One region of the Micromonospora sp. NPDC049004 genome, then DNA from elsewhere that is predicted to be linked to it. Evidence: riboswitches for the same ligand, from Rfam matches in the RefSeq annotation. Region 1 holds a riboswitch; the other holds the start of a gene.
What was found. Region 1 has a riboswitch for cobalamin ahead of AB0B97_RS01425 (ribonucleoside-diphosphate reductase subunit alpha). Riboswitches for the same ligand answer to the same signal wherever they lie in the genome.

Region 1 (14,411 bases):
GAGCCGCTGAGCAACTGCTGCGAGAGGCGGCCCATCAGGTCGAGCGACTTCGAGGAGAGCGCCACGTGTGGCGCCGGCTTGCCGGTCTTGAGCGCGCCGACGATCGTGGTGACGGCCGGCCCGCTCGCCGACACGTCGATCGTGGTGTCCGCGGTGATCGCGCCGGCGTTGGCGTAGAACGCCTTCAGGGCGTCGGTGGAGGTCAGCGAGCGCACCAGGTCGGCGGCCACCTTCGGGTCCTTGGTCCACTTGGCGACCGCGTAACCGATACCACCGTCGTACGGCAGGCTCGGGGTGGCGCCACTGGTCACCGTCGGGGCCATCATGACGCCGAGCTTCTCGGGCGTGACGAACTCGTTGAAGTCCTTCCAGTGCCCGATGTCCGACATCAGCCCGATGATGTGGGCGGCCTTACCGGACTGGAAGACGGCGAAGGCGTCGTTGAACATCGCTGTGGAGTTGGCCCCGTCGTTGTTCAGCTTCGCGGTGCCGGTCTCCTTCCACAGCTCGAAGAGCCGCTTCACGTTGGGCGAGTTCCAGTCGCGCTTGCCGGCGATCCAGTTGTCGTACTCCTGCGGGGTCAGGACGCCCGATGCCATGGCCGACAGGAAGAACTGGATGCCGTAGCCCTCCTTGTTGCCGAGGGCGAAGCACTTGGCACCTGTTGCCTTGGTGATGGTGCCGCAGTTGGCGATGAACTCAGCCCACGTCGTGGCCGGCTTCGCCGGGTCGAGGCCGGCCTTCTCGTAGAGCGCCTTGTTGTAGTAGATCGGGTGGCCCTGCAGGGTCACCGGAGCGGCGTAGGTCTTGCCGCCCTTGGCGAACGCTTCCCAGCCGGCCAGCCGCTGCCGGTCCTCGCCGACGTACTCGTCGAGCGGCTGGAGCGAGTCCACCCGGTCGCGGATCTGGCCGCCACCGTTGAACAGGATGACGTCCGGCCCCTTGCCCGACTGGATGGCCGCACCCAGCAGCGTGTAGTACTGATCGAACGGCTGGGCCACGAACTCGACCGTGACGTCCTTGTGCTTCCTGGCGAAGTCGGCCTTGGCCTTCTCCACGTACTGCGCGGAGCTGGCCTCGCCGGACTTCCAGTCCCAGACGACCAACTTCTTGTCCGAGCCTCCGGACGATGAACCCGAACCTGTCGCGCTTCCACAGCCTGTCAGGGCCAGCCCTGCAACGAGGACCGCGGACCACACTGCTCGTTGCTTCATCGTTGCTCACCTTCATATGGGGAGTGGCCGAGGAAACGGCCGTCGATGCAAGATTGACGAGAACGTAACTCGTATGACGTGTGACGTCAACGGTTGGCCGTACACTGGTGCGGACTCGTGGGCCCGCTCCCGCGGCTACGCGGAGGTGAACGTGACGACATCGAACCAGCCGGCCGTCAATGGCGCGACGGCACCGACCTGGGCTCGCCGCCCGGCCAATCTGGCTCAGGCGATCACCGCCGAGCTGGTGACCCGGATCGTCCAGGGAGTTCACCCGTCCGGCACGCCGCTGCCCCCCGAGCCGGTGCTCTGCGAGACCTTCTCCGTGAGCCGGACGGTCATCCGGGAAGCGGTGAAGATCCTGCAGGAGAAGGGGCTCGTGCAGGTCCGTCAGGGCAGCGGAACGCTCGTCACCCCACCCTCGGCGTGGGACATGCTCGACGAGCTCGTCCTCGCGGCGACCATCGCCGAGGACGACACCCTGGCGATCCTCGACGACCTGGTGGTCACCCGACGGGTGCTGGAGTCCGACATGGCCAACGTCGCCGCGCGGCTCGCGGACGAGGAGACCGTCGACCGGCTGCGGGCCCTGGTGGACCGGATGGACGAGCTGGTGGACGACCACGTCGCCTACCAGGAGCACGACCGCGCCTTTCACGACACGGTCATGCAGGCGTCGGGCAACCGGATCGCCCGGGGTGTCGTCCGGTCCCTGGAGAGCCAGGTCGTCAACACCGCGCGCTACATGGGCCAGCCGGAGCGGGCCATGTGCGTGGCATCGAACCAGGGGCACCGGCGCATCTACGAGCGCATCGCCGCCCACGATCCCGACGGGGCCGCGCAGGCGATGTTCACGCACATCACCGAGGCGTGGCTCGTGCGGCGCAGCGGGCCGGGCAGCCCGACGCGGCTGCAGCGCTGACGACCCGTCGCGGCGGCGCTGACGAGCCGGTCGCCGGGCGTTGGCGACCCGGTCCGGCCGGCCCGCGACGGCGGCGCGGAAATCCAGATTCGTCCATCGCTTGAGAATGTTAGCGATAACAGACTACCCTCGGGCCGCAGAGGCGAAGGGCACGCTTCACCGCTCCACTCGATCCGCCGAGGTCGATGGAGTAGCGCATGACCAACGCCCGCTGGTGGGTGTCCGGGCCTCCCTCAGGGACGTTGACCACCGCCGTTGACAACGGCGGGCCGCCGCGCGCGGGAGCCATGGTGGACCCCCGATCCCTCCTGCCGTTCCCGCGGCACGGCCACCACCGAGGTCCCCAAGCGACCCGCGACGACACGCGGCACCCGCCAGCGAGAACGGCGAACCGTGCCCCGCCGTTGTGACCCACCCTGGAGGTACCGATGCACCCCACACCGCCACCACGGACGAAGAACCGGCTCCGGCGCGGCGTCGCCCTGCTCGTGAGCCTGCTGCTCATCCCGGCGCTGGCGCCGGCCACGGCAGCCCACGCGGACAACCCCATCGTCCAGCACATCTACACCGCCGACCCCGCTCCCCTGGTGTACAACGGGCGGGTCTACCTCTACACCGGCCACGACGAGGACGGCTCCACGTACTTCACCATGAAGGACTGGCGGGTGTGGTCGTCGGCCGACATGGTCAACTGGACCGACCACGGCTCGCCCCTGAGCGTGAGCACCTTCAGCTGGGCGAGCGCCAACGCGTGGGCCGGCCAGGTCGTCGCGCGCAACGGCAAGTTCTACTGGTACGTGCCGGTGACCGCCCGGGCGACCAACTCGATGGCCATCGGCGTCGCGGTCTCCGACAGCCCGACCGGGCCGTTCCGGGACGCCATCGGCCGTCCGCTGGTGGGCAACGGCGAGATCGATCCCACCGTGTTCATCGACGACGACGGCCAGGCGTACCTGTACTGGGGTAACCCGAACCTGTGGTACGTCCGGCTGAACGCGGACATGATCTCCTACAGCGGCAGCGCCACCAAGATCCCGCTCACCACCGCCGGGTTCGGCACCCGGACGGGGAACACGAGTCGGCCGACCCTCTACGAAGAGGGCCCGTGGGTCTACAAGCGCAACGGCATCTACTACAACGTGTTCGCGGCGGAGTGCTGCTCCGAGTTCATCGGTTACTCGACCGCGACCGGCCCGACCGGCCCCTGGACCTATCGCGGGACGGTCATGCCCCGCCAGGGCGCGAGCTTCACCAACCACCCCGGAGTCATCGACTTCAACGGCGGCTCGTACTTCTTCTACCACAACGGAGCGTTGCCCGGTGGCGGTGGTTACACCCGTTCGGTGGCCGTGGAGAAGTTCACCTACAACACCAACGGCACCATCCCGACGATCAACATGACCACGACGGGCGCCCCCCAGATCGGCACCCTGAACCCGTACGTGCGGCAGGAGGCCGAGACGATCGCCTGGGGCTCCGGCATCGAGACCGAGCCGGCCGGCGAGGGTGGGATGAACGTCGGGTTCATCGAGAACGGGGACTACATCAAGGTCAAGGGCGTGGGCTTCGGTACGGGCGCGACGTCCTTCTCCGCCCGCGTCGCCTCGGCCACGTCCGGTGGCACCATCGAACTGCGCCTCGGTAGCCCCACCGGCACCCGGGTGGGCAGCTGCGCGGTGCCGGGCACCGGCGGGTGGCAGACCTGGCAGACCGTCTCCTGCCCGGTCAGCGGCGCCACCGGGACCCAGGACCTGTACCTGCGCTTCACCGGCGGCAGCGGCAACCTGTTCAACATCAACTGGTGGCAGTTCCAGGCCAGCGGCACCACGACGCCCAGCCCGACCCCCACGCCGACGCCGACTGCGACGCCCACCCCGACGCCCACCCCGACGCCCACTCCGACCCTCACCCCGACACCGACGGTCCCGGCCGGGGAGTCCTGCGCGGTGACCAACACCGTGGTCAACACGTGGCAGGGCGGATTTGAAGGACGACTGACGGTCACCAACTCCGGGGCCTCGTCGCTCAACGGGTGGCGGGTCACCTTCACCCTCCCCAGTGGGCAGACGGTGTCCCAGGCCTGGAACGGCACCGTCACCCAGACGGGCAACCAGGTGACCGTCGCGAACGCCGCCTACAACGGGCAGCTCGCGCCGGGAACGTCCACCACCGCGGGCTACCTCAGCACGAGCGCCACCACGAGTCCTCCCACCATCACCCCGACCTGCTCGCCCGCCTGAGGGTCACCCACCCCCAAGAACACCCCCACCCCGTCCCCACCCCGCCCGCCGCCGACGTTGATCATGAATGTGGTGCCCCTGATACGCCGATAGGGGAGCAGCACATTCCTGGTCGACGGGGTGGGGAGGGGGTGGGGTGGGGGTCCTAGAAGTCGTCGTCGAAGGCCACCGTCCCGGTCACCCCCACCTGGTACGCCGACACCCGCCGCTCGAAGAAGTTGGACAGCTCCTGGACGTCCTGCAACTCCATGAAGGCGAAGGGGTTGACCGACCCGTAGTGCGGGGCGATACCGAGCTGGACGAGACGACGGTCAGCGACGTGCTGGAGATACTCCCGCATGTCCGCCAGGGTCAGACCGGGCACGCCCTGACCCACCAGGTCCTCGGCGAACTGGACCTCACACTCGACGGCCTCGGTGAGCATCTGGCGGACCTGGTCGGCGAGGTCGTCGTCGAACAGGTCGGGCTCCTCGGCCCGCACGGTGTCCACCACGTCGAATGCGAACGCCATGTGCATCGACTCGTCGCGGAAGACCCAGTTCGTGCCGGAGGCCAGGCCGTGCAGCAGGCCGCGGGAGCGCAGGAAGTAGACGTACGCGAACGCGCCGTAGAAGAACAATCCCTCGATGCAGGCGGCGAAGCAGATGAGGTTGAGCAGGAACGCGCGCCGGTCGTCCCGGGTCCGCAGCTCGCGCAACTCGCCCAACGAGTCGATCCAGCGGAAGCAGAACTCGGCCTTGCGGCGGATCGAGGGGATGTTCTCGATGGCGGCGAAGGCGGCGAACCGTTCGGTCTCGTCGGGCACGTACGTGTCGAGCAGGTTGAGGTAGAACTGGACGTGCACGGCCTCCTCGAACAGCTGCCGCGACAGGTAGAGGCGGCCTTCCGGACTGTTGACGTGCTGGTACAGGTTGAGCACGAGGTTGTTGGCGACGATCGTGTCGCCGGTGGCGAAGAACGCGACGAGCCGGCTGACCAGGTGCCGCTCGGCCGGCGACAGCCGGTCCAGGTCGGCGAGGTCGGCGTGCAGGTCGACCTCCTCGACAGTCCAGGTGTTGCGGATGGCGGCGCGGAACCGGTCGAAGAAGTGCGGGTAGCGCATCGGGCGCAGAGTGAGATCCATCCCGGGGTCGAGCAGCATGTGCGTGGTCCTCGTGTCGGCGGTGGTGTCGGCGATCGGGTCGGCGGTGGTCACTGGCAGGCCTCGCACGACTCGGGGTTCTCCAGCGAGCACGCCAGCGCCTCCGCGTCGACGGCAACTGGTGCGACAGCGCTGACGGTGGCCTGTTGGATGCGCGTGGCGGGGCGGGAGCGCAGGTAGTAGGTGGTCTTGAGCCCGGCCTTCCAGGCGTACAGGTACATCGAGGAGAGCTTGCCGATGGTGGGCGAGGCCAGGAACAGGTTCAGCGACTGGGACTGGTCGATGAACGGGGCGCGGGCGGCGGCCAGGTCGATCAACGCCCGCTGCGGCAGCTCCCACGCGGTGCGGAACAGCTCCCGCACGTCGGCCGGGAGTTCCGCGAGGTCCTGCACCGACCCCTCCGCGCGCCGGATCGCCGAGCGGATCTGCTCGGTCCACAGGCCACGTGCCTTCAGCTCGCGGACCAGGGCCGTGTTGACCTGAAGGAACTCCCCGGACAGGGTCTCGCGCTTGAACAGGTTGGACACCTGCGGTTCGACGCACTCGTAACAACCGGCGATCGAGGCGATCGTCGCGGTCGGCGCGACCGCCACCAGCAGCGAGTTGCGCAGCCCGTACTCACCGACCCGCTGGCGCAGCGCGGCCCACCGCGCGGTCTGCGTACCCTCGACGCCCCACAGGTCGGGCTGGAGCTGGCCCCGCGCGGCCCGGGTCTGCGCGTACGCCGGATGCGCGCCGACCTCGCGCGCCAGGTCGGCGGAGGTCTCCAGCGCGGTCAGGTACAGCTCCTCGCTGATCCGGGTGGACAGCTCCCGCGCGGCAGGCGAGTCGAACGGCAGCCGCAGCGCGAAGAACACGTCCTGCAGGCCCATCAGCCCGAGCCCCACCGGCCGCCACCGGGGGTTGCTCGCCGCCGCCTGCGGTGTCGGGTAGTAGTTGATGTCGATGACCCGGTCGAGGAACGTCACCGCCGTCCGGACGGTGGCGCGCAGTCGCGGCCAGTCGATGCCGTTCTCGGTCAGGTGGGCGGCGACGTTCACCGAGCCGAGGTTGCACACCGCGGTCTCGCCGTCGCTGGACACCTCGATGATCTCGGTGCACAGGTTGGACAGGTGCACCACGTTGCCCGACTCGGCCGTCTGGTTGCACAGCCGGTTGGCCGCGTCCTTGAAGGTCATCCACCCGTTGCCGGTCTGCGCCAGGGTGCGCATCATCTTCCCGTACAGCTCCCGCGCCGGCACCTGCCGCACGTAGCGGCCCTGCGCCTCGGCCGCCCGGTACGCGGCGTCGAACCGCTCCCCCCACAGGTCGGGCAGCTCGGGAACCTCGTTCGGGTCGAACAGCGACCACACCTCGTCGGCCTCGACGCGGCGCATGAACTCGTCCGGGATCCAGTTGGCGAGGTTCAGGTTGTGCGTACGCCGGGCGTCCTCGCCGGTGTTGTCCCGCAGTTGCAGGAACTCCTCGACGTCCGGGTGCCACGGCTCCAGGTAGACGCAGGCCGCGCCCTTGCGCCGGCCACCCTGGTTGACCGCGGCGACGCTCGCGTCAAGGGTGCGCAGCCACGGCACGATCCCGTTGGACTGCCCGTTCGTGCCGCGGATCAGCGCGCCCCGGGACCGGACCCGGGAGTACGCGATGCCGATGCCACCGGCGAACTTGGACAGGCTCGCGACCTGGGCGTAGCGCTGGTAGATCGAGTCCAGCTCGTCGCGCGGCGAGTCGACGAGGTAGCACGACGACATCTGCGTGTGCCGGGTGCCCGAGTTGAACAGCGTCGGTGAGCTGGGCAGATAGGCCAGGCTGGACATCAGCCGGTAGAAGTCCACGGCCTCGTCCGGCGTACGGGACAGACCGCAGGCCACGCGCAGCAGCCAGTACTGCGGGGTCTCCAGCACCAACCGGGTGGTGGGGTGGCGCAGCAGGTACCTGTCGTAGACCGTGCGCAGGCCGAAGTACTCGAACCTCCGGTCGCCGTCCCGGTCGATGGCGTCGTCGAACGTTCCCGCGTGCGCGGCGACGAAGGCGGCGGTCTCATCCCCGATCAGCCCCTGCGCGTGGCCGGTCCGGATCGCCGCGCTGAACGAGGTGACGCCCTGTCGGCGTACCTCCCGGTCGATGTGGCCGGCCAGCAGCCGGGCGGCGAGGCGCGAGTACTGCGGCTCCGTACCGATCATCTCGGCCGCGGTCTGGATGGTCAGCCGGTCCCGCTCGGCCGTCGTCGCGCCGTCGTACAGGCCGCTGACCGTGCGGGTCGCCACCCGCAGCGGGTCGACGTCGGGCAGGTCGTCGGCCCAGCGCTCGACCTCGGCGACGAGCGTGCGCACGTCCACCGCCTCGCGGGCGCCGTCGCGTTCGCGGACCTGCGTCGGCGTACCCCGGCGGGCCGTGCCGCCGCCGGTCGCGGCTACCTCGGTAACTGTCACCACTCACTCCTCGCGAGCTTGAGACCTGACGGCCCTCGGCACGGGGAGACCGACACCAGCGGACGCCACGCCTCAGCGGGCGCGGATCCGAAAGGCGTCGGCCGTCCCACGCGGCCTCCGACCACCGCCCACCCGGATGCGGGTACGCGGCGCGCTGGCAGGTCTTCGGACTCGCGGGCACGACCGGTGTTCACCCGGTCCCCTACTGGCCGTCGCTTCCCAGGCCAAGTGGCGGCCCAGTGCTGATGACGGCTGTCGTTCCCACTCACCGCTGCGGGGCAGTCCCGGAATTCCACCGGGTTCCCTCTTGCCTCGGCCACCCTGGGATGAGTGGCCGAACCAGCTGCGGTCGACACCATATATAGGGGCGACTGGGTTTGTCACACCCCACATGTCGGGTCCGGGCGTGTCGCGGTCGTCGGTGACGGTCCTCGTCGATCCGGTCGGCGACGGCGGGCGCGCGAGCATCGGGCGGCGTCGCATTCGGACCTCGCCGCCGGCTTGACCGAGGAGAACCGGCACCGATACGGTCAACCCACTATCTGCGGCGACGCGAGGGAAGCCGGTGAGAATCCGGCGCGGTCGCGCCACTGTGAGCGGTCCCCGACTACGGGGCCGCGAGCCAGGACGCTCGGTCGTCCGCAGCCTTGCGATGGGGACGCGTCATCCCCGAGGAGGTTCGTGCACGCATGTCCAGTTCCACGTCCAGCCAGCCGCTGGTGCACCCCGCTGCCCCGACCCGTCTCCTGTGGACGGTCCTGGCCACCGTCGCCGTGCTCAGCCTGCTGGCCTATCTCGTCGCCTTCGACCAGGGTGCCGTCTCGCGCAGCGGGATGTACCTGCACGAGCTGATGCACGACGGCCGGCACCTGCTCGGTGTCCCGTGCCACTGACCGGCACCGGCACCGCACCCACGTTCGTCACGGTTCTCCTGCGCGGGCTGCTCGCCGGCCTGGTGGCCGGCCTGCTCGCCGGAACGTTCGCCTACGTCGTCGGCGAACCCCACGTCGAGGCGGCCATCGCCATCGAGGAGGCGGCGACACACGCCGACCCCGCCGCCGGTGGGCACCAGCACGACGAGGACGCCCTGGTCAGCAGGAACGGCCAGCGCGGCGGGCTGTTCCTGGCCACCGCCCTCTTCGGCGCCGCGATGGGTGGCCTGCTGGCCACCGCGTACGTCCTGCTGAACCGGCGGCGGCGCACGGTGGACGACGGGTGGTCCGGGCTGCTGCTGGCCGGCGGCGCGCTGCTCGGGGCGGTGATCGTGCCGTTCGTCAAGTACCCGCCGAACCCTCCGGCGGTCGGCGACCCGGCCACCATCGACCAGCGCACGGTCACCTACCTGCTGCTGGTGGTCCTCGGCCTGGTGGCGGTCTGGTCCGGTTCGCTGGGTTACCGGGCGGTCGGCGAGCAGGCGCCGGTGTGGCTGCGCGCCGCGGCGGCCGTCGGCGGTTTCCTGCTGGTCACCGGCGTGGCCTACCTGGTGCTGCCGTCGTTCCAGGAGGTCCCGGGCGACTTTCCCGCCACGCTGCTGTGGAGCTTCCGGCTCGCCTCCCTCGGCACCCAGGTGGTGCTGTGGACCGGGATCGGCCTGCTCTTCGCCGCACTGATGCACCGGCAGCGCGCGGTCACCGACGCACGACTGGCCGGGTGAACCCCACCAGCCTGCGGCTGGTCGCCCACGGTCACACCGCCGCACTGCGGCGGGCCCGGTTCGGCGGGGACGACGCACTGGACGAGGGCGGCCGCAACGCCGCCCTCGCCCTGTCTCCCGGTGTGCTGGGTCGGCGGGCGCCGTCGGACGACACCGACGCCTGCCTGTCCAGCCCCGCGGCGGCGGCCGTCCAGACCGCGTACGCCCTCGGCCTCGCGCCCGCCCTGGAGACGGCGCTGGCCGACTGCGACTACGGCGACTGGACCGGCCGGTCGCTGCAGGAGATCGCCGGCGCGCAGCCCGACGCGCTGCGCGAGTGGCTGTCCACCCCGGACGCCGCGCCGCACGGGGGCGAATCCGTCGCCGCCGTGCACGAGCGCGTCGGCCGGTGGCTGGACGGACAGCGCGGCCTCGGCCGACGGGTCACCGCCGTCACCCACCCGCTCGTGATCCGGGTCGCGGTCGTACACGCCCTGGGACTGCCGCTGGTGACGTACCGGCAGTTGGACGTCGAGCCGTTGGCGATCGTCCGGCTCACTGACCACGGCCGACGGTGGCAGCTCCGGCTGAGCGCGCCCCCGGCACCCGTGACCGGCTGACGAGGGTCGACCACGGCTCCTGTAGAGCTGCCCCAGATGTGGGGCGGCATCGACGGACCCGGGCCCGACGGGATCGGATCGTTGGTCACTGCCCGGCGCCGGCACTGACCGTCAGCGCCGGCGTCGCCGGAGGATCGTGGCCGTCGGCGGCGCATGGACGCCGGCGGGCGGCGCGGCGGCGGGCGGCGCGGCGGCGGCATTGACGTTCAGCGGGATGGCAATGCCGGGCGGTGGGTTGCAACAGGGCGTCAGAGCCGGACAGCGGTGGGGTCTGGGCGACCGGCAGGCGCATAGGCCGGTGAGCGACATACCGCAGAGGTATAAATATGACTCTGAGGTATGTGCCTCACGGGCGACAGGGCCTCACCGGCCGCGCGGAGCGACAAGCCACGAAAGGCCGTCAGCCGAGCGGGCGGACCCGGAACGGGTGTCGGGCGGGCCGTGGAGCACGGCCCGCCCGACTGGTGTCGTTCCCTGCTTACTTCGGGGCGGTGACCGTGAACGGTTGGGACACCGCCGTCTTCGACGTGACGCCGGACAGCGTCACGCTCGTCACGCCCGGCTGCGCCGAATCCGGAACGGTGACGATCGCGCCGGAGACCACGCCGTCGCCGTTCGCACGCACCGTGCCGACCACACGACCCTCGCCGACACGAACCGAGATCGCCTCGTTCGGCGCGAACCCGGAACCGTCGACCGTGATCGACGAACCGCGTGGTCCGGACGTCGTGGGCAGCGACACCCGCGGCTCGTAGGCCGGGCTCGCCGGGCGCGCGGTCACCTGGACGGTGGCCGTCGCCGGCGTACCCGAGGAGGCGCCGGTGGCGCTGACGGCGTACCGGCCCGGTGCCGTGTCCCCCGACGTCGCGACGGAGGCGCGGACCGTGCCCGTCGCGGACGCCGAGACCGTCACGCTCCGCGTCGTGCCGGCGGCCAGAACCACAGTCACCCGCTCGCCGGCGGCGAACCCGCTGCCGTCGACCGTGACCGTTTCACCGGCGGCGACCTGCTGCGTGCCGGACACCGCGAGCGTCGGTTGCGGCCCGGCACGCCGGACGGTGACGGCGAAGGTGGCCGTGCTGCTCGACAGCGTGTCCCACGCCGTGACGTGCACCGTGTAGGTGCCCTCCCGCACGTAGGTGTGCTGGCCGCTCAGCGCGCCGTCCGCGCCGACCGTGACGTCGTCCGGGACCGTGCCGTCGCCCCACTGGACGCGGGCGCGGTAGCCGGCCGCGCCGGGGACACCGCCGGTCACCGACCCGAGGTTCGCCGCGAGGACCTTGCCGGCGTCGACGCTCTGGTCGGCGGGGGTGGCGGTCGCCAGCGCGGCGGCCGGCGTGCCGTCGTCGGCGACGGCGAACACGTGGATCCGGCCCGCCGAGCGGGGATCGCCGGTCTGCGTCGGCAGGGTCACCGAGACCAGCGTCCTACCCGCCGGGATCTGGTACGGCGTGGTGGCGAACAGGAACGGCTGCGCGCCGTCGCGGCTCGTGCCACTGAGCCGGTACGCGGATTTCGCGACGACGATGTTGCCGTACGACGGGGTGCCGTTGGCGTTGCCGCCCAGCGTCCAGTCACTGAACTGGATCGGGATGCTGGCGGTGCTGCCGTCGCTGAACGTCGCCGTGCCGGTGGTGCTCTGGTTGCCCTGCGTGCCGGCGCCGATGAACGAGATGTTCCGGGCGTCGGACGGCAGGTGCAGAGCGATCGTCGCGCCGTTGCCGGTGGCGTTGTCCGGTTGCCCGGCCGGGACCTGCGGCAGCGTGAAGCCCAGCGCCGTGCCCGGCACCTGCTGCCGCTGCCCCTGCGTCACGCCGGCTGCGGCCAGGGCGGCCCGCGAGTACGCCCACGACTTCGCGTCGCAGTCCGCCGCGAGGGTGCCCTCGTCGCCGACGCACACGGTGTCGAACGCCGCGGTGAGACCGTTCTTCGGCGCGTACGCGACGTCGACGCCGACCGTCACCGAGCCCTGGCCGGTGCCGTCGGTGACGGTGACGTTCGCCTGGTGGTAGCCGGGCGTGGCGTAGGTGTGTTCGCCGCTGACGCGGTACACGGCCCGCGAACTCAGCGTCAGGGTGCCCGCGGTGGCCGGTGAGCCGTCACCCCAGTCGATCGTCGCGCGGTAGTCCTCGGCGACGCCGCCGGTGACGGTGGCCAGCGCCACCGTCGCGGGTGCGCCGGAGAGCGCGTGCGCGCCGTCGGTGGCGGTCACCGTGATGTCGCCGCCGGCCAGGTCGAGGTCGCCGCCGGCGAGCAGCTCGATCTCGGCGAGGGTCGGCTGCGCGGCGCCGACGGTCTTCGTCACGACGAGGCGGAACTGGGAGTACCGCCCCGGCTTGTCGATCTGGAACGGCCGGGTCTGGTTGCGCCAGCGGAACACCTCGCCCGCACGGGAGTCCAGGGTGCTCCAGGTGAGGCCGTCGGTGGAGCCCTGCAACCGCCAGTCCGCCGCGTCACCGGCGCCCGCGCCGGAGGTGATCGTGTAGTACGTCGGCTTCTGGCGGCCACCACGGGAGGCCCAGCTGATCTGCGGCGTGCCCGACGACGCGGTCAGCTGCGTGGTCGACGAGTCGTCGAACAGCTTCGACGCGTCCTGACCGCCACTGGAGGTGGCGGTGCCCAGACCGGGGCCGGTGACGTCCTGCAACGGCTGCGGCGCCGCGTCACCCTTCGTCAACGACGGCGGACCGTCGTTGCGGCCGGTGCCCCAGGACGACGGGTTCGGTCCCATCTGGAAGTCGATCGTGCCGCCCCGGGCGAGCGCGGACACCTCGACGGACACGCCGCGCTGCTTCTTGCCGTTGACCGTGACGCTCTGCACGTACACGTTGCGGGTGCTGTTGTTCGCGGCGTTGACCACGATGTCGCCGGTCGGGCGGTGGACCGTCATCCTGGTGAACTGCGGCGAGCCGATGGCCCAGTGGGTCGAGCCGGCCTGCAGGGGGTAGATGCCCAGCGAGCTGAGGACGTACCAGGCCGACATCTCGCCGTTGTCCTCGTCGCCCAGGTAGCCCTGGCCGATCTCGCTGCCGACGTACAGGCGCTGCATGATCTCGCGCACGGTCGCCTGCGTCTTCGCCGGTGCGCCGGCGATGTCGTACAGGTACGGAATGTGGTGCGACGGCTGGTTGCTCATGCCGAGCTGACCGAGGCGCACCGCGCGGGCCTCGAGCATCTCGTGGATGATCCCGCCGTAGCCGCCGGGGCGGTCGGCGTTCTCCGGGGTGGCGAAGAAGGTGTCCAGCTTGTCGCGCAGGGCCTTCTGCCCGCCGTACAGGTTGATCAGGCCCTGCGGGTCCTGCTGAGCGGTGAACGCGAAGTTCCACCCGTTGGTCTCGGTGTAGACGCCGCCCCAGTCCAGCGGGTCACCGGCGAGGAACGTGCCGGAGGCGTCGCGGCCCTGGAAGAGCTTGGTCTTCTCATCGAAGAGGTGGACGTAGTTGCGGGCCCGCTCCAGGAAGTACCGCGACTCCTCCTTGAGCTGGTCGCGCCGCGACCTGGGCGTGGCCGGGTCCTTCGCCAGGGCGGCGGCCATGTTGCCGATGCCGTAGTCGTTGATGTAGCCCTCCAGCGCCCACGACACCGACTCCCCCGTGGAGGTGGGCGTGTAGCCGAGGAACAGCGAGGTCTCGATGCCCTTGCGGCCGACCGCGCCCCGCCCGGACGCGACCGTCGCGTCCTTGACTGCAGCGTCGTACGCCGCGAGCGGGTCGGGCAGTTTGACCCCGGTGAGGTACGCCTGAGCGAGAGCCACGTTCGCGCTGGTGCCGGTCATCAGGTCGGCGTAGCCGGGCGAGGACCAGCGGGCGATCCAGCCGCCGTCCCGGTAGTGCTGGACGAAACCGTCGGAGATCCTGGCGGCGACATCCGGGTAGAGCAGCGAGTAGGCGGGCCACACGGTGCGGTAGGTGTCCCAGAAGCCGTTGTTGACGTAGATCTGGCCGTCGACGATCTTCGCGCCGGTCCGGGTCGCGGTCGACGTGCCGGTCGGCGCCGACACCGGGCTGGCGTACTGCCAGTGGGGTGCGGCGGCGGTGCCGGTGTTCTCCGACTGGGAGTTCGGGTACAGGTTCAGCCGGTACAGGTTCGAGTACATGGTGACCAGCTGCGTCTCGGTCGCGCCCCGCAGCTCGACCCGGCCGAGGCGGTCCTTCCACGCCGCGGTGGCGGCGTCGCGGATCGCATCGAAGCTCCGGCCGGTCACCTCCAGGTCGA
Region 2 (14,411 bases), on a different contig from region 1:
GTCACCGCGCCGAGCAGCGACAGGTCCACCTTCGAGCGGGTGTAGTGGGTCATCAGGATCCCGGCGGCGAGCTTGGCGAGCTTGCCGGCCATGCCGACGAAGACCACACCGGTCATCGCGTCGCCCACGGCGGCGGTGACGGCCGCGCCGGTGAAGTCGCCCACCTCGACGAAGCACACCTCGGGCAGCTCGGGCAGCAGCGCGCGGGCGGCCCGCTCGGTACGCCCGCCGGTGCACAGCACCACCGTCCGCTCCCCCTGGGCGGCCATCACGTGCACGGCCTGCACGACGCTGGCCCGCCAGGAGGCGGTGGAGAAGGGACGGACGATCCCGGTGGTGCCGAGGATCGAGATGCCGCCGAGGATGCCGAGCCGCCGGTTGGTGGTCTTGCGGGCCATGATCTCGCCCCGGGGCACGCTGATGACCACGCGGACACCGACCTCGGTGAGGTCGACGACCTCGGCCACCGCGTCGCCGATCATCCGGCGTGGGGTGTCGTTGATGGCCGGGCCACCGACCGCGAGGCCGAGGCCCGGCTTGGTGACGGTGCCGACCCCGGGCCCGCCGGCCAGGCGCAGCCCGGGGACGTCGGTCCAGTCCACGGTGGCGGTCAGCTCGGCGCCGTGGGTGACGTCCGGGTCGTCACCGGCGTCCTTCACGACCACCGCCTCGGCGTGCACCGGTGGGCTGCCGGTCACCTCGCAGCGTTCGACCGGGAATCGCACCCGGCGACCGGCGGGCAGCCCGATCTCCACGTCCGGTTGGATCTCGCCGGTGACCAGGGCGGTCACCGCCGCCTTCGCCGCCGCCGTCGCGCACGCGCCGGTGGTCCAGCCGGTCCGCAGCGCGGTGGGCCGGACCTTCGCCGTACGCGGCAGGTCCGGTTCGCGCAGCGGCGGCTCGGCGTACGTCATGGTGTGCCTGTTCCCCCGGCGCGGACGCCGGACTGGCGGCGCAGCTCGGCACGTGCGACCGGCTCGGCGCGACGGAAGGTGTGGAAGTGCCCGGGGTGGTACAGGTGCGAGCGGGTGCCCTCGGCGGCCAGCGCCGGCCCGACCAGAAAGAGCGTGTGCTTCCACAGCTTGTGCTGCTTGACAGTGGCCTCCAGCGTGCCGACCGTGCAGCGCACGACCAGCTCGTCGGGCCAGGTCGCCTGGTACGCCACGACGGCCGGGGTGTCCGCCGGGTAGCCGCCGGCCAGCAGCTCGGCCTGCACCTGACCGGAGCGGGCGGCGGAGAGGAACAGCGCCATGGTGGTGCCGTGCCGGGCGAAGTCGCGGACCCGCTCGCCGGGCGGCATCGGGGTCTTGCCGCCTTCGAGGCGGGTGAGGATCACCGACTGGGCGACCTCGGGCACTGTCAACTCCCGCCCGACGAGCGCCGCGACGGCGGTGAACGACGACACTCCGGGCACGATCTCGACGGCGAGGTCGAGCGTCCGGCACAGGTCCAGTTGTTCCTGCACGGCGCCCCAGAGCGCCGGGTCGCCGGAGTGGATGCGGGCCACTGTCAGCCCCTGCTCGGCGGCGCGCTGGTAGAGCGGGAGCACGCCCTCGATGGGTAGCTGCGACGAGTCGACGATCTCCGCGTCGGGGCGGGCGTGGTGCAGGACGTCGGCGTGCACCAGGCTGGCCGCCCAGATCACGATGTCCGCCGCGGCGATCACCCGGGCGGCCCGCAGGGTCAGCAGGTCCGCCGCACCGGGGCCGGCCCCGACGAACCACACCTTGCCGTTGCTGGTCACAGCTTTCCTCCTCGGTGGTCGCGGCGGGCGGGCACCAGCAGCGTCGACAGGTACGGCAGGTCGTGCGCGGTGTCGTCGACTGCGCCGACGTGTTCGCCGGGCAGGCCGAGGTTGCGCCCGAGGACCGCGTCGTGGAGGCGGCCCTGTCGGCGCAGTTCGGCGAGCAGCTCCGGGTGCCGCCGCCAGCCCTTGTAGGCGACAACGGTGCCCGGCCCGGCGAGGGCGTCGGCGAACAGCGCCAGACCGGCGGTGGCCGGCAGCAGCGTCAGCGGTTCGCGTCCCTCGCACAGCGCGACACCGCTGCGGGCGGCCAACTCCTGCATGGCGGTCACGCCGGGCACTGTCGCCACCCGCACGGCGGGACGCAGCGCGCGGACGCTCTGCGCCAGGTAGCCGAAGGTGGAGTAGACGTTGGGATCGCCGATGGTGGCGAACGCGACGGACCGCGCGCCCCCGTCGAGGGCGTCGACCACGCTCCGGGCGGCGTCGTCCCAGGCCGCCGCCCGGCGGGCGGTCACCCCACCCCGGTCGTCGAGGGCGAACGGCAGCCGACGCAGCCGGTCCGCCGGCACGTACTCCCGGACCGTCGCCTCGGCCCGCCCGGCCTGCGCGCCCGGCGGTGTCACACCGCCGGTCGCGGTCGGCGCGACCCGGTCCGCCATCACGGGTACGAAGACGACGTCGGCCTCGCGCAGGATCCGCACGGCCCTCACGGTGAGCAGTTCCGGGTCACCCGGCCCGACACCGACACCGGTCAGCGTGGCATCGGTGGGACCCGCGTCGATGGTCGGCCGCGCGTCGGCGCGCTGCGCGCTCATCGGCACGCCTCGACCAGCCGGCGGGCGGCCCCGGGGTGGCCGGCCCAGTGGGTGTGCAGGTAGGAGGCGTGCACGCGGCCGGCGACGAAGCCGTGGTCGGTGCCATTCCAGCGCCACGCCGGCGCCTCGCCGTGCGCGGGGTCGGTGGTGGTGCGGTGGAACTCGTGGCCGCGTACCGGCTCGCCCGCGCGGGCCACCGGGGAGCCGGTGACGGCCCGGGCCTCGCGGTAGCCGAGGGTGAGCCGGCCGGTCATCCGGGCGGTGAGGTCCAGCCGACCGCACATCGGTACGCCGTCCAGTGCCCGCCCGAGGTAGAGCAGTCCCGCGCACTCGGCCACGATCGGCCCGTCGAAATCGGCCAGCTCGGCCCGGAGTGTGCCGTTGCCGGCGAGGGCCTCCGCGTACGCCTCGGGGAAACCGCCGCCGATCACGACCGCGCGGGTGCCGGCGGGCAGGGCCTGGTCGCGCAGCGGGTCGACGGTGACGACGTCGGCGCCGGCGGCGGTGAGCAGTTCGGCGGTCTCCGCGTACGAGAAGGTGAAGGCCGGACCACCGGCGAGCGCGACGAGCGGGCGGTCGTCGCCGGCCGGACCGCCGACGGCGACGGCCGGGTCCCAGGCCGCGGCGGTCAGCGGCGCGGCGGTGCGGGCCAGGTCGAGGACGGCGTCGAGGTCCACGGTGGCCTCCACCAGCTCGGCGAGGGCGGTGACGATCGCGAGGGACTCGGGAGCCCGCTCGGCCACCGGGACCAGCCCGAGGTGCCGGGCCGGCGCGGCGACCTCGGCAGCGCGGGTGACCGCTCCGAGCACCGGTACGCCCACCTCGGCGAGCGCGTCGCGCAGCAGCGTCTCGTGCCGGGGCGAGCCGACCCGGTTGAGGATCACCCCGCCGATGCGCACGGCCGGATCGAAGGCGGCCATGCCGAGGGTCAGCGCGGCTGCCGAGCGGCCCTGCGCGGTGGTGTCCAGCACCAGCAGCACCGGCGCGTCGAGGAGGCGGGCGACGTGCGCGGTGGAGGCGAAGTCGCGGCGGCCCACCGCGCCGTCGTGCAGGCCCATCACACCCTCCACCACGGCGATGTCGGCGGGCGTCGGCACGCTCGCGCCGTGGCGCAGCAGACCGGCGATCCGCTCGGCCCCGACCAGGAACGGATCGAGGTTGCGGCCGGGCCGCCCGGCGGCGAGGGCGTGGTAGCCGGGATCGATGTAGTCCGGGCCGACCTTGTGCGGGCTGACCGTCAGGCCGCGACGGCGCAGCGCGGCGAGCAGCCCGGTGGCGACAGTGGTCTTGCCGTGGCCGCTGGCCGGCGCGGCGACCACCACTCGGGGCAGCGCCCAGGGAGCGCTCACCACTCGATGCCCTTCTGGCCCTTCTGGCCGGCGTCCATCGGGTGCTTGACCTTGGTCAGCTCGGCCACCAGGTCCGCGGCGGCGACCAGGCGCGGGTCGGCGTCCCGGCCGGTGATGACGACGTGCTGGAAGCCGGGGCGGTCGGTCAGGGTGGCGACCACCTCGTCGACGTCCACCCAGCCCCACTTCATCGGGTAGGTGAACTCGTCCAGCACGTACAACCCGTACCGCTGCGCGGCCAGGTCGCGCTGGATCTGCCGCCAGCCCTCCAGGGCGTCGGCGGCGTGGTCGGCCTCGCCGCCGCGCTGGATCCAGGACCAGCCCTCGCCCATCTTGTGCCAGGCGACAGGTGCGCCCTGGCCGGTACGCTCGTGCACCTCGCCGAGCGCCCGGAAGGCGTTCTCCTCCCCCACCCGCCACTTGGCGCTCTTGACGAACTGGAACACCCCGACCGGCAGGCCGGCGGTCCACGCCCGCAGCGCCAACCCGAAGGCGGCCGTCGACTTCCCCTTCATCTGTCCGGTGTGGACGATCAGCAGTGGCCGGTGCCGTCGCTGCCGGGTCGTCAACCCGTCAGCGGGCACCACGCTCGGCTGTCCCTGCGGCATCAGCCGTCCTCCCTCGTCTGCGCGATCGTGCAGTTTCGGTTGCTCATCTGCGTAGCTCGTCCCCTCATGTCGGCACCTAACGTGCAAGATCGCGGGGGTGGGTGAGGGTGGTCAGGGGTTGCAGTGGGGCGTTGAGCTGGGTGGCCAGGCGGCGGGCGAGGTTCAGGCGGACCGGGCCGGACTCGCAGTCCACGACGACGCAGGGGGCGCCCGTTGCCGCGAGGACCGCCGCCGCTCCTGCCGTCCGGTCCAGGGGACGCTGCCCGGCGGTCGCTCTGCCGTCGGTCACCACGAGGACCAGGGGGCGGCGCTTCGGGTCGCGCAGGCGCTCCACCCGCAGCAGGTCGGCGGCGACGAGCAGGCCCTCGGCCAGCGGCGTCCGACCACCGGTGGGCAGCTCGGCCAGCCGCGTCGAGGCGGCCAGCACCGACGAGGTGGCCGGCAACAGCGTCCGCGCACCGCTGCCCCGGAAGGCGATCACCGCGACCTTGTCCCGCCGCTGGTAGGCATCGGTGAGCAGGGCGAGGACCGCGTCCTTCACGGCGGTCATCCGCTGCCGGGCGCCCATCGACCCACTGGCGTCCACCACGAACAGCACGAGGTTGCCCTCCCGCCCCTCCCGGACCGCCTCCCGCACGTCGTCCGGGCGCAGTCGCAGCGGGCCGGTCACCCTCCCCCGGGCCGCCTGGTGGGGCGCGGCGGCGCGAATCGTGGCCGGCAGGTGCAGCGCGCCGACCCGAGCGGCCGGCACCCGGGCGCCGGTGGTGCGTCCCCGCCCGGTGCGGGCGCGCGACCGCCGCCCGGGCACGCCGTCACCGACGCCGGGCGCGGTGAGCAACCGGGCCCGCAGGCCACCCTGGGGTACGGCCACCGGCTGACCCTGCCCACCGGAGCCCCGCTGCCGGGTCGGATCGTCGTCGCCGACCTGCGCCCCCGCGCTCCGACGGCGCCCGCCCGGGTCGTCGGTGGGGGGCCATCCGTCGTCCCGCCCGTTCGGCGACTCGGCGCGTCCGTCCGGGCCGGCGTCGGCACCTGCCCCCGCGCGCTCGGCCGCGCCGGATGCAGCCTGGTCAACGGGCGTGCTGCCGCCGTCGGGGCCGCCGCCGTCGGCACCGCTCCGCGGGTCGCCGCCGTCCAGGCCGCGACTGTCGGAGCTGCCGTCGTCCGGGCCGCCGTGCCCGCCGGAGCCACCGCCGTCGGGGTCCGGCCCCTCGGGACGCGGTCCGGCGGGGCCACCGTCGTGCGGGCCGTCCTCGTCGTCCGGCTCGTCGGGGTGGGCGTCCTGGGCGCGCTGCAACGCCTCGTCGAGGCGCTTCTCATCCAGGCCCGGCGTGTCGAACGGATCACGGCGGCGGCGGTGCGGCAGGGCGAGGCGGGCGGCGACCCGTACGTCGTCGATGGTGACCCGGTCCCGGCCGTGCCAGGCGGCGTGGGCGAGAGCGGCACGGGCGGTGACGATGTCGGCGCGCATGCCGTCCACGTCGAAGGCGGCGCACACCTCGGCGATCTGCCGCAGCGCGGCGTCCGGAAGGCGTACCCCGGGAAGCCGGCGGCGGGCGGCGGCCACCTGGGCGGCGACCTGGGCGTCGGCGTCGGCCCACCGGGCGGCGAAGCCCGCCGGGTCGGCGTCGGCGGCGAGCCGGCGACGCACCACCTCGACCCGCACCTCCGGATCGCGGCTGGCACCCACCTCGACGGTCAGCCCGAAGCGGTCCAGCAGCTGCGGGCGCAGCTCCCCCTCCTCCGGGTTCATGGTGCCGACCAGCAGGAAACGGGCCGCGTGGCTGACCGACACACCCTCGCGCTCGACGTGGCTGCGGCCCATCGCCGCCGCGTCGAGCAGCAGGTCGACGAGGTGGTCGTGCAGCAGGTTGACCTCGTCGACATAGAGGACGCCCCGGTGCGCGGCGGCGAGCAGGCCCGGTTCGAAGGCGCGTACGCCCGCACCGAGGGCCTTCTCCAGGTCGAGCGAGCCGACGACCCGGTCCTCGGCGGCGCCGACCGGCAGCTCCACGAGACGGGCCGGACCGGTCTCGGCGGTGGCGTCGGCCGGGTGCGGCCCGTCCGGGCAGCCCGGGTCGGGATCGGCGGGGTCGCAGCCGAAGCGGCAGCCGGCGACGCGGAGCACCGGGGGCAGCAGCGCGGCGAGCGCCCGCACGGCGGTGGACTTGGCGGTGCCCTTCTCGCCGCGCACGAGGACCCCGCCGATCGCCGGGGAGACAGCGTTGAGCAGCAGCGCCAACCGCATGTCTGCCATGCCGAGCACCGCGCTGAACGGGTACGTGATCACTGGGCCCTCTTTCGTTCGCGACTGCGGGGCTCGCAAAACCGGCTCACTCCTCGCGCTCACACCCGGTCCTCCAGGTCGCCCTCACTGGCCAGGTACGTGTCGCGGAGTCGGTCCAGGGTGGCCGGCTCCGGCTTGGCCCACAGCCCCCGGTCGGCGGCCTCCAGCAACCGCTCGGTGATGCCACGCAGCGCCCACGGGTTGGACCGCTCCAGGAACTCCCGGGTCGTGTCGTCGAACAGGTACGCGGCGGCCAGGTGCTCGTACATCCAGTCGTCGACCACGCCGGCCGTGGCGTCGTAGCCGAAGAGGTAGTCCACTGTGGCCGCCAGCTCGAACGCACCCTTGTAGCCGTGCCGGCGCATCGCGGCGATCCACTTCGGGTTGACCACCCGGGCCCGGAACACCCGCCGGGTCTCCTCGCCCAGCGTGCGGGTGCGCACGTCGTGCGGCATCGCCGAGTCACCCACGTACGCCGCCGGTGACGTGCCGGTGAGGTGACGGACCATCGCCACCATCCCGCCGTGGTACTGGAAGTAGTCGTCCGAGTCGACGATGTCGTGCTCGCGGGTGTCCTGGTTCTTCACCGCCACCGCGATCCGGGCGAAGGAGCGTTCCATGTCGGCGCGCGCCTCCCGCCCGTCCAGGCCCCGGCCGTACGCGTAGCCGCCCCACACCGCGTACACCTCGGCCAGGTCGGCGTCGCTGCGCCACGTCCGGGCGTCGATCAGGGGCAGCAGGCCCGCGCCGTACGCCCCGGGCTTGGAGCCGAAGATCCGGGCGGTGGCCCGGCGCTCGTCACCGTGCTCGGCCAGGTCGGCGGCGACGTGCGCCCGCAGGTAGTTCTCCTCGTCCGGCTCGTCGAGCGCGGCGACCCGCCGCACGGCGTCGTCGAGCAGCGCCACGACGTGCGGGAACGCGTCGCGGAAGAAGCCGGAGATGCGCACTGTCACGTCGACGCGGGGCCGGCCCAGTTCGGCGGTCGGCACCACCTCGACGCCGGTGACCCGCCGGGACCGTTCGTCCCACACCGGACGGCAGCCCAGCAGCGCGAGCACCTCGGCGATGTCGTCGCCCTGGGTGCGCATGGCGCTGGTGCCCCACACGGTCAACCCCACCGAGCGGGGGTACGCGCCGGTGTCGGCGAGGTGCCGGGCCAGCAGCGAGTCGGCGAGGGCCACCCCGACGTCCCAGGCGTTGCGGCTGGGGATGGCCTTCGGGTCGACGGAGTAGAAGTTGCGGCCGGTGGGCAGCACGTTGACCAGGCCCCGGGTCGGTGAACCGGACGGGCCGGGCGGCACGAACCGCCCGTCCAGCGCCCCGAGGGTGTGGGTCAGCTCGTCGGTGGTGCGCGCCAGCCGGGGCACCAGTTCGGTGGCCGCGAACCGCAGCACCGCGGCGGCGTCCGGGATGGGTTGGCCGGTCACCTCCGCGACCACCGCGTCGACCGCGTCCACGGCCCAGTCCAGGGTCTCCATGCCGACGACCAGCCGCCGGGCGAGCGCCTCGATCAGGTCGACGGCGTCGGCGGCCGTGCCGGCGGGCCCGTCCACCGCGTCGGTCAGCGCCGTGGGCACCGCGATCCGCTGTCCGGGCGACGCGAGCAGCTCCTGCTCGTCGAGGCCGTACGCGGCGGCGAGCGCCTGCCGCAGGCCGGGCAGGGCGTGGGCGCCGCCCCAGATCTGCGGGGCGCGTAGGACGGCGAGCACCAGGTTGACCCGGGGTTCGCCGGTCGGCGCGTCGGCGAGGATGTGCAGCCCGTCGCGGATCTGCACGTCCTTGACCTCGCAGAGGTACCCGTCGAGGTGCAGCACGAAGTCGTCGAAGTCGTCGGCGTCGGGCATCGCCTCGGCGTGCAGGTCGTGGTGCAGTTCGGCGGCGCGCACCAGGTCCCAGATCTGGGCCCGCACGGTGGGCACCTTGGCCGGGTCGAGGGCCTGCACGGTTGCGTACTCGTCGAGCAGTTGTTCCAGCTTGGCCAGGTCGCCGTAGGTCTCGGCGCGGGCCATCGGCGGCACCAGATGGTCGATCACCACGGCGTGCGCGCGGCGCTTGGCCTGGGTGCCCTCGCCGGGGTCGTTGACGATGAACGGGTAGACCAGCGGCAGGTCACCGAGGACCGCGTCGGGGGCGCAGTCGGCGGCCAGGCCGAGGCCCTTGCCGGGCAGCCACTCCAGGGTGCCGTGCTTGCCCAGGTGCACCACGGCGTCCGCGCCGAACCCGCCGTCCGCGACGGGCGTGGCAAGCCAGCGGTACGCGGCCAGGTAGTGGTGGCTGGGCGGCAGGTCCGGGTCGTGGTAGATGGCGATCGGGTTCTCCCCGAAGCCGCGCGGCGGCTGGATGAGCAGCACCACGTTGCCGAAGCGCAGTCCGGCGAGCACGATGTCGCCGCCGTCGGTGTACAACTCGCCGGGCGGCTCACCCCAGTGCTCCCGCATCCGCTCGCGCAGCCCGGCCGGCACCTGATCGAACCACCGCCGGTAGGTCTCGCCGGGCACCCGCGCCTCGGCGGCGGCCAACTGCTCCGGGGTGAGCCACTCCACGTCGTGCCCGCCCGCGGCGATCAGGGCGTGGATCAGCGCGTCGCCGTCGTCGGGCGGCGGCGCGTCCCCAAGGTGGTAACCCGCCTCGGCCAGCGCGGCGAGCAGTCGGACCGCCGAGACGGGGGTGTCCAGCCCGACGGCGTTGCCGACCCGGGAGTGCTTGGTGGGGTACGAGCTGAGCACCACGGCGACCCGCTTGTCCGCGTTGGGCACGTACCGCAGCCGGGCGTGACGCACCGCGATGCCGGCCACCCGGGCGGCCCGCTCCGGGTCGGCGGCGTAGACCGAGAGGCCGTCCGCGTCGATGCGCTTGAACGAGAACGGCACGGTGACGATCCGGCCGTCGAACTCGGGGATGGCCACCTGCATCGCCGCGTCCAACGGGGACAGCCCGGCGTCGCTGGCGGCCCACTGCTCCCGGGTGCTGGTCAGGCAGAGTGCCTGGATGACTGGCACGTCCAGGGCGGCGAGCGCGCCGACGTCCCACGCGTCCTCGTCACCGCCCCCGGACGCGTCGGCGGCGACCGCGCCGCCGGCCGCGAGCACGGTGACCAGCAGCGCGTCACAGCTGGCGAACAGCCCGAGCGGGCCCGCGCCCGTGGTCAGGCCCCGCAGCGAGCCGCAGAAGATCGGCAGCGGGTTGCCGCCGGCCTCCCGCACGGCCTCGGCCAGGACGTCGACGAAGGCGGTGTTGCCGGCGAGGGCGTGCGCCCGGTAGAAGACGATCCCCACTGTGGGCCGCCGCGGGTCCATCGGGTGGTCGCCGTGGACGCCGTACGCCGGGGTGGGCGCGGGCGGGGCGAACCCCTCGCCGGTGAGCAACACGGTGTCGCAAAGGAACCGGGCCAGGTGTCCGAGGTTGTCCGGCCCGCCCTCCACAAGGTAGGCGAGGGCCTGGGTGACCACTCCGGACGGCACGGTGGAGACCGCCATCAGCTCCGCGTCGGGCACCGCCTCCCCGCCGAGCACGACAGTCGGCACGCCGCCGGCGAGGACCGCGGCGAGGCCGTCCGGCCACGCCTGCCGACCCCCGAGCAGGCGTACGACGGCGAGGTCGACGCCGTCGAGCAGGGCGGGCACCTCGTCGGCCGCCACCCGCGCCGGGTTGGCGAGCCGGTAGTCGGCGTCACTGGCGCGGGCGGCCAGCAGGTCGGTGTCGGCGGTGGAGAGCAGCAGAACGCGCACGGCAGGCTCCGGAGGGTAACGTCGGCACGCTCGTGAGAGCGGCCTGGCGACGTGGGATGGGCGCAGGGTTCAGCGGACGCCGCGATCCGGCCGGCTCAGCGGCCTGCGGCCGGGAGCGACGGGCGGGGCGGTCCGGAACTCAGCGGTGAACGGAGTCGATGCCGATCGCGGCGACGGCACGGCCGCGGTGCGCAAGACGGCAGCAGCCGTCGATGATGATGGAGACGCCAAGCGTCATCGGGTCCTCCTCGGGTGTCCACGCCCTGGGGTACGTCCCGACGGCCGAAGTATCCTGGCTTCCGGATCGACGCTCTCCCCCGGCCTTCCAACCGCAGACACACGGCCGTGACTCACGAGGGGGGATCGCTCCCCGGTGACAGTGGCGGGACCGCGTCGGATTCGCACCGACTTCCTTCACTGCCGTCAGGCCGCGAATGCTGCCACACCCGTGCGCTGCGGGTCAACGCCGCTCCGGCCCGACGAACGGGCGTGCGTCACCGAGCTTCAGCCGTCGACACGACCGCGGATCACCCGACCTCGATGCCCCGGATCAATGCCCGACATCCTTTGCTCTGCTTCCCCATAAGCAACAGAAAGGGAGCGTCACTGTCGCGTATGGGTAAGCAGAGCAAAGGATGGGCAGAGCACTCTGGCTCGCGCCGCTGGCCGGCGGCGGGGGCTTCTGGGCAAAGGAGTCTCAGCGGGCGTGGCGCTCGGGGTGGGCCCGGTTCCACACCCGCATCCGCTCCGGGTAGCCGGTGCGGGCCGCCTCGTACAGCGGCACCGCGTGTTTGCGGGCGATGGCGCCCGCCGCGCGGGGTGTGCCGGTGCGGCGACGGATCCATTCGCCGTCGTGGGCGATCGCCACCACCGTGGTGTCGGTCGCGGTGGTCTCCGGTTCCAGGTAGAACTCCACTCCCCGCCGGCTGGCGACGAACGACTCCAGCGCGGCGAGATCGTCCCGGGTGGCCTCGCGGTCCAGCTTCGTCGGGGTCGCCTCGGTGCCCCGTGACCGCCGGTTGAACCAGCCCATGCTCAGCCCCTCTCCTCGGACGCCTCTCCAGTTCAGCACCGATTCCTGGCAATACGCTGCACGCCGGGTGGGAGAAATCTGACTCGGCGGGGCGCCGACGGAACCTGGCGCGTGTGCGCGGTGTCACAGGTGTGATCGAACCGGAGGTTCCCCTGGACGACGACGTGCTCGTCACCCGCGCCCGGGCCGGTGACCTGGAGGCGTACGACCTCCTGGTCGCCCGGCACACCGCGTCCGCGCACCGGACGGCGGTGCTACTCGGCGCGGGCTCGGACTCCGAGGACGTCATCCAGGAGGCGTTCGTGAAGGGGTACCGCAAGCTGTCCCGCTATCGGGGAGAGTCGTCCTTCCGATCCTGGCTGCTGGCGATCGTCGCCAACGAGACCCGCAACCTGCACCGCTCCCGCACGCGCCGCGACGGCCTGGTCCTGCGAGCGGCGGCGATCCCGACCGCGGAGGCAGGCGAGGACGACGCGGTCGGCGCGGTCCTGGCCGGTGAGCGCCGCGCCGCGCTGGTGGCGGCCCTGCGCCAACTTCCGGTACGCGACCGTGAGGTGATCGTCTGCCGGTTCTTCCTCGACCTCAGCGAGGAGGAGACCGTGGCGACCCTGGGTTGGCCCCGGGGCACCGTGAAGTCGCGCACGTCGCGGGCACTGGCGAAGCTGCGCGCCCTGCTCGCCGACGAGGAGGTGCGCCATGGGTGACCTCGACCGGGACGCGGGCGACCTGGAAGCCGAGCTGCGCGACCTGTCCGCGTGGCTGGCGACGCCCGACGCGCCGGACGTGACAGCGGGCGTACGGGACCGGCTCGTCAGGGGCGTACGGCGGCGTCGCCGGTGGCGGTCCTCCGTCGCGGCGGCGCTCGCGGCCCTGCTGGTCGCGGTGCTGCCGCCGACGCGTACCGCAATCGCCGGCGCTCTCGGGGAGGTGCTGCGCTTCGCCGGCGTCAGCATCGCCACCTCGCCCACGCCGTCGCTGCCCACCGGCGAGCCGTCGCCGTTGCCGTCGCAGCGGACTGTCGGGCTGGCTGAGGCGCGACGGGCGGTGCGCTTTCCGATCCGGATGCCGTCCACGCTGGGTCCACCCGAGCGGGCGTTGGTCGCCGACCCGGACGGCACCGGCGCCTGTCGGGTGGCGACGCTGCTCTACGACGGCGGCAGGCTGCGCCTCGACGCGTTCGACGGTCGCCTCGACCTGACCTTCCACAAGCAGACCGACCGACCGGAAGCGAAGTGGACGCAGGTCAAGGGCAACTTCGCCATCTGGGTCGACGGTCCCCACGTCGTGTCGTACGTGGACCGGTCGGGGCTGGTCCGTAAGGAGACCGCACGGCTCTCCGCCGCGACGCTCATCTGGGAGGAGGCCGACGTGACCTACCGACTGGAGGGTGAACTCAGCGAGACCGAGGCGCTCGACATCGCCCGGTCACTCCCCTAGGAACCCGGCCGGCGCGACAGGTGTCTCTCCGGTGCGAGGGCACACGTCTTGCATGGAGGGAGCGCAAATGGCCACCTGGGGCAGGTTTCTGCTGGGGTCGGTTCTCCTGCTGGCGGGCTGCGCGGCCGCCGACCCGACCACCACCGCGGCCGGCGACGCGTCCACGCCGGCGGCCGGTGGCACGGCAGCAACGCCGGCCGCCACGGCATCGGTGCGGACGGCGACCGGCTGCGCGTCGCGGGTCGAGACGGGGTCGCTGCCCGACTGGGCGGACGCCGGGTTCCACGGCGACACCCGCATGCCGCACGTCTTCGGCGCGAGGGGCGACATCGTGGCGGTGCTGTTCGCTCACCCGCTGGCGCTGGCCCGGCCGGACGGGTCTAACAACAAGATCCTGTGGGTGGCCCGCTCCGCCACGACGTCACCCGACCCGACCGCGCCGGCCACGCTGGTGATCACCGCGACGCTGGACGGCACCGACACCACTGTGACGAGGGAGGTCGCCGGGGGGCCGGGCCCGTCGATCATCGACATGCCGCGCGCGGGTTGCTGGCACCTCGAACTCCGCTGGGGCGGGCGAACCGACACGATGGATCTCGTCTACGTCGAGCGGAAGCCCTGAGGACGGGGAACACTCTCCCCGCCATATCCAACATATACCGCATGGGGGGACTTGCGGCAAGGCCCCCGGTGTACCGCAGAATTGCCCGTCCAAGGCCAGGACCTGCGGAAACGGGAGCCAGTACATGCACACGTCGTCGGCGGCGGCCAGCGTTTTCGATCTTCCCGACAACCTCGCCGCCAAGGCCGATCCGGCGTTGATCGCCCGCGACGAGCAGCACTTCGCGGTCATCGCGGCGAGCCTGGAGCGGTCGATCGCCGACCTGTCCGACCGCCTCGACGTCGAGCGCCGGGCGCCGGCCGGCAAGGGCCGCCAGGCGGTCGTCCGGGACGAGGAGATCCGCCGGTTGACCAATCGCCTGCGTGCCCTGCGTCGTTTCGGTCTGGACCTGTGCCTCGGGCGCATCGTCAGCGCGGACGACCCCGAGCCCGTCTACATCGGACGCTTCGGCCTCACCGACGGCAACGGCCGGCGGTTGCTGCTCGACTGGCGCTCCCCGGCGGCCGAGCCGTTCTTCGGTGCGACCCACGCCAACCCGATGGGCCTGGTGAGCCGGCGTCGGTACCGCTGGACGCTCGGCCGCATCAGCGACTACTGGGACGAGGTGTTCACCCCGGACGGATTCGAGGGGCACGCGGCGCTCGACGACCAGTCCGCGTTCATCGCCAGCCTCGGCGGCAACCGGTCGGCCCGGATGCGCGACGTGCTCGGCACCATCCAGGCCGACCAGGACGCCATCATCCGGGCCGGATCGCGGGGCGCTCTCGTCGTGGACGGCGGGCCGG

Region 2: linked by a shared signal. The riboswitch ahead of cobN (cobaltochelatase subunit CobN) and the one ahead of AB0B97_RS01425 (ribonucleoside-diphosphate reductase subunit alpha) in region 1 are both predicted to bind cobalamin.

Annotation. Positions count from the first base shown of each region.
Region 1 is NZ_JBEZFG010000001.1:340,460-354,870, reverse strand. It holds gene AB0B97_RS01445 (extracellular solute-binding protein) at 1-1,214, opposite strand, end outside; gene AB0B97_RS01440 (FadR/GntR family transcriptional regulator) at 1,366-2,136, shown strand; gene AB0B97_RS01435 (family 43 glycosylhydrolase) at 2,565-4,376, shown strand; gene AB0B97_RS01430 (ribonucleotide-diphosphate reductase subunit beta) at 4,522-5,517, opposite strand; gene AB0B97_RS01425 (ribonucleoside-diphosphate reductase subunit alpha) at 5,568-7,943, opposite strand; cobalamin riboswitch at 8,082-8,302, opposite strand; cobalamin riboswitch at 8,501-8,574, shown strand; gene AB0B97_RS01420 (CbtB domain-containing protein) at 8,633-8,836, shown strand; gene AB0B97_RS01415 (CbtA family protein) at 8,827-9,597, shown strand; gene AB0B97_RS01410 (histidine phosphatase family protein) at 9,594-10,196, shown strand; gene AB0B97_RS01405 (GH92 family glycosyl hydrolase) at 10,675-14,411, opposite strand, start outside.
Region 2 is NZ_JBEZFG010000009.1:145,884-160,294, forward strand. It holds gene AB0B97_RS25495 (cobalt-precorrin-5B (C(1))-methyltransferase) at 1-914, opposite strand, end outside; gene cobM (precorrin-4 C(11)-methyltransferase) at 911-1,744, opposite strand; gene cobI (precorrin-2 C(20)-methyltransferase) at 1,741-2,562, opposite strand; gene AB0B97_RS25510 (cobyrinate a,c-diamide synthase) at 2,559-3,914, opposite strand; gene cobO (cob(I)yrinic acid a,c-diamide adenosyltransferase) at 3,908-4,519, opposite strand; gene AB0B97_RS25520 (VWA domain-containing protein) at 4,596-6,776, opposite strand; gene cobN (cobaltochelatase subunit CobN) at 6,866-10,534, opposite strand; cobalamin riboswitch at 10,820-10,949, opposite strand; gene AB0B97_RS25530 (hypothetical protein) at 11,232-11,567, opposite strand; gene AB0B97_RS25535 (RNA polymerase sigma factor) at 11,702-12,271, shown strand; gene AB0B97_RS25540 (hypothetical protein) at 12,264-13,004, shown strand; gene AB0B97_RS25545 (hypothetical protein) at 13,072-13,626, shown strand; gene helR (RNA polymerase recycling motor ATPase HelR) at 13,751-14,411, shown strand, end outside.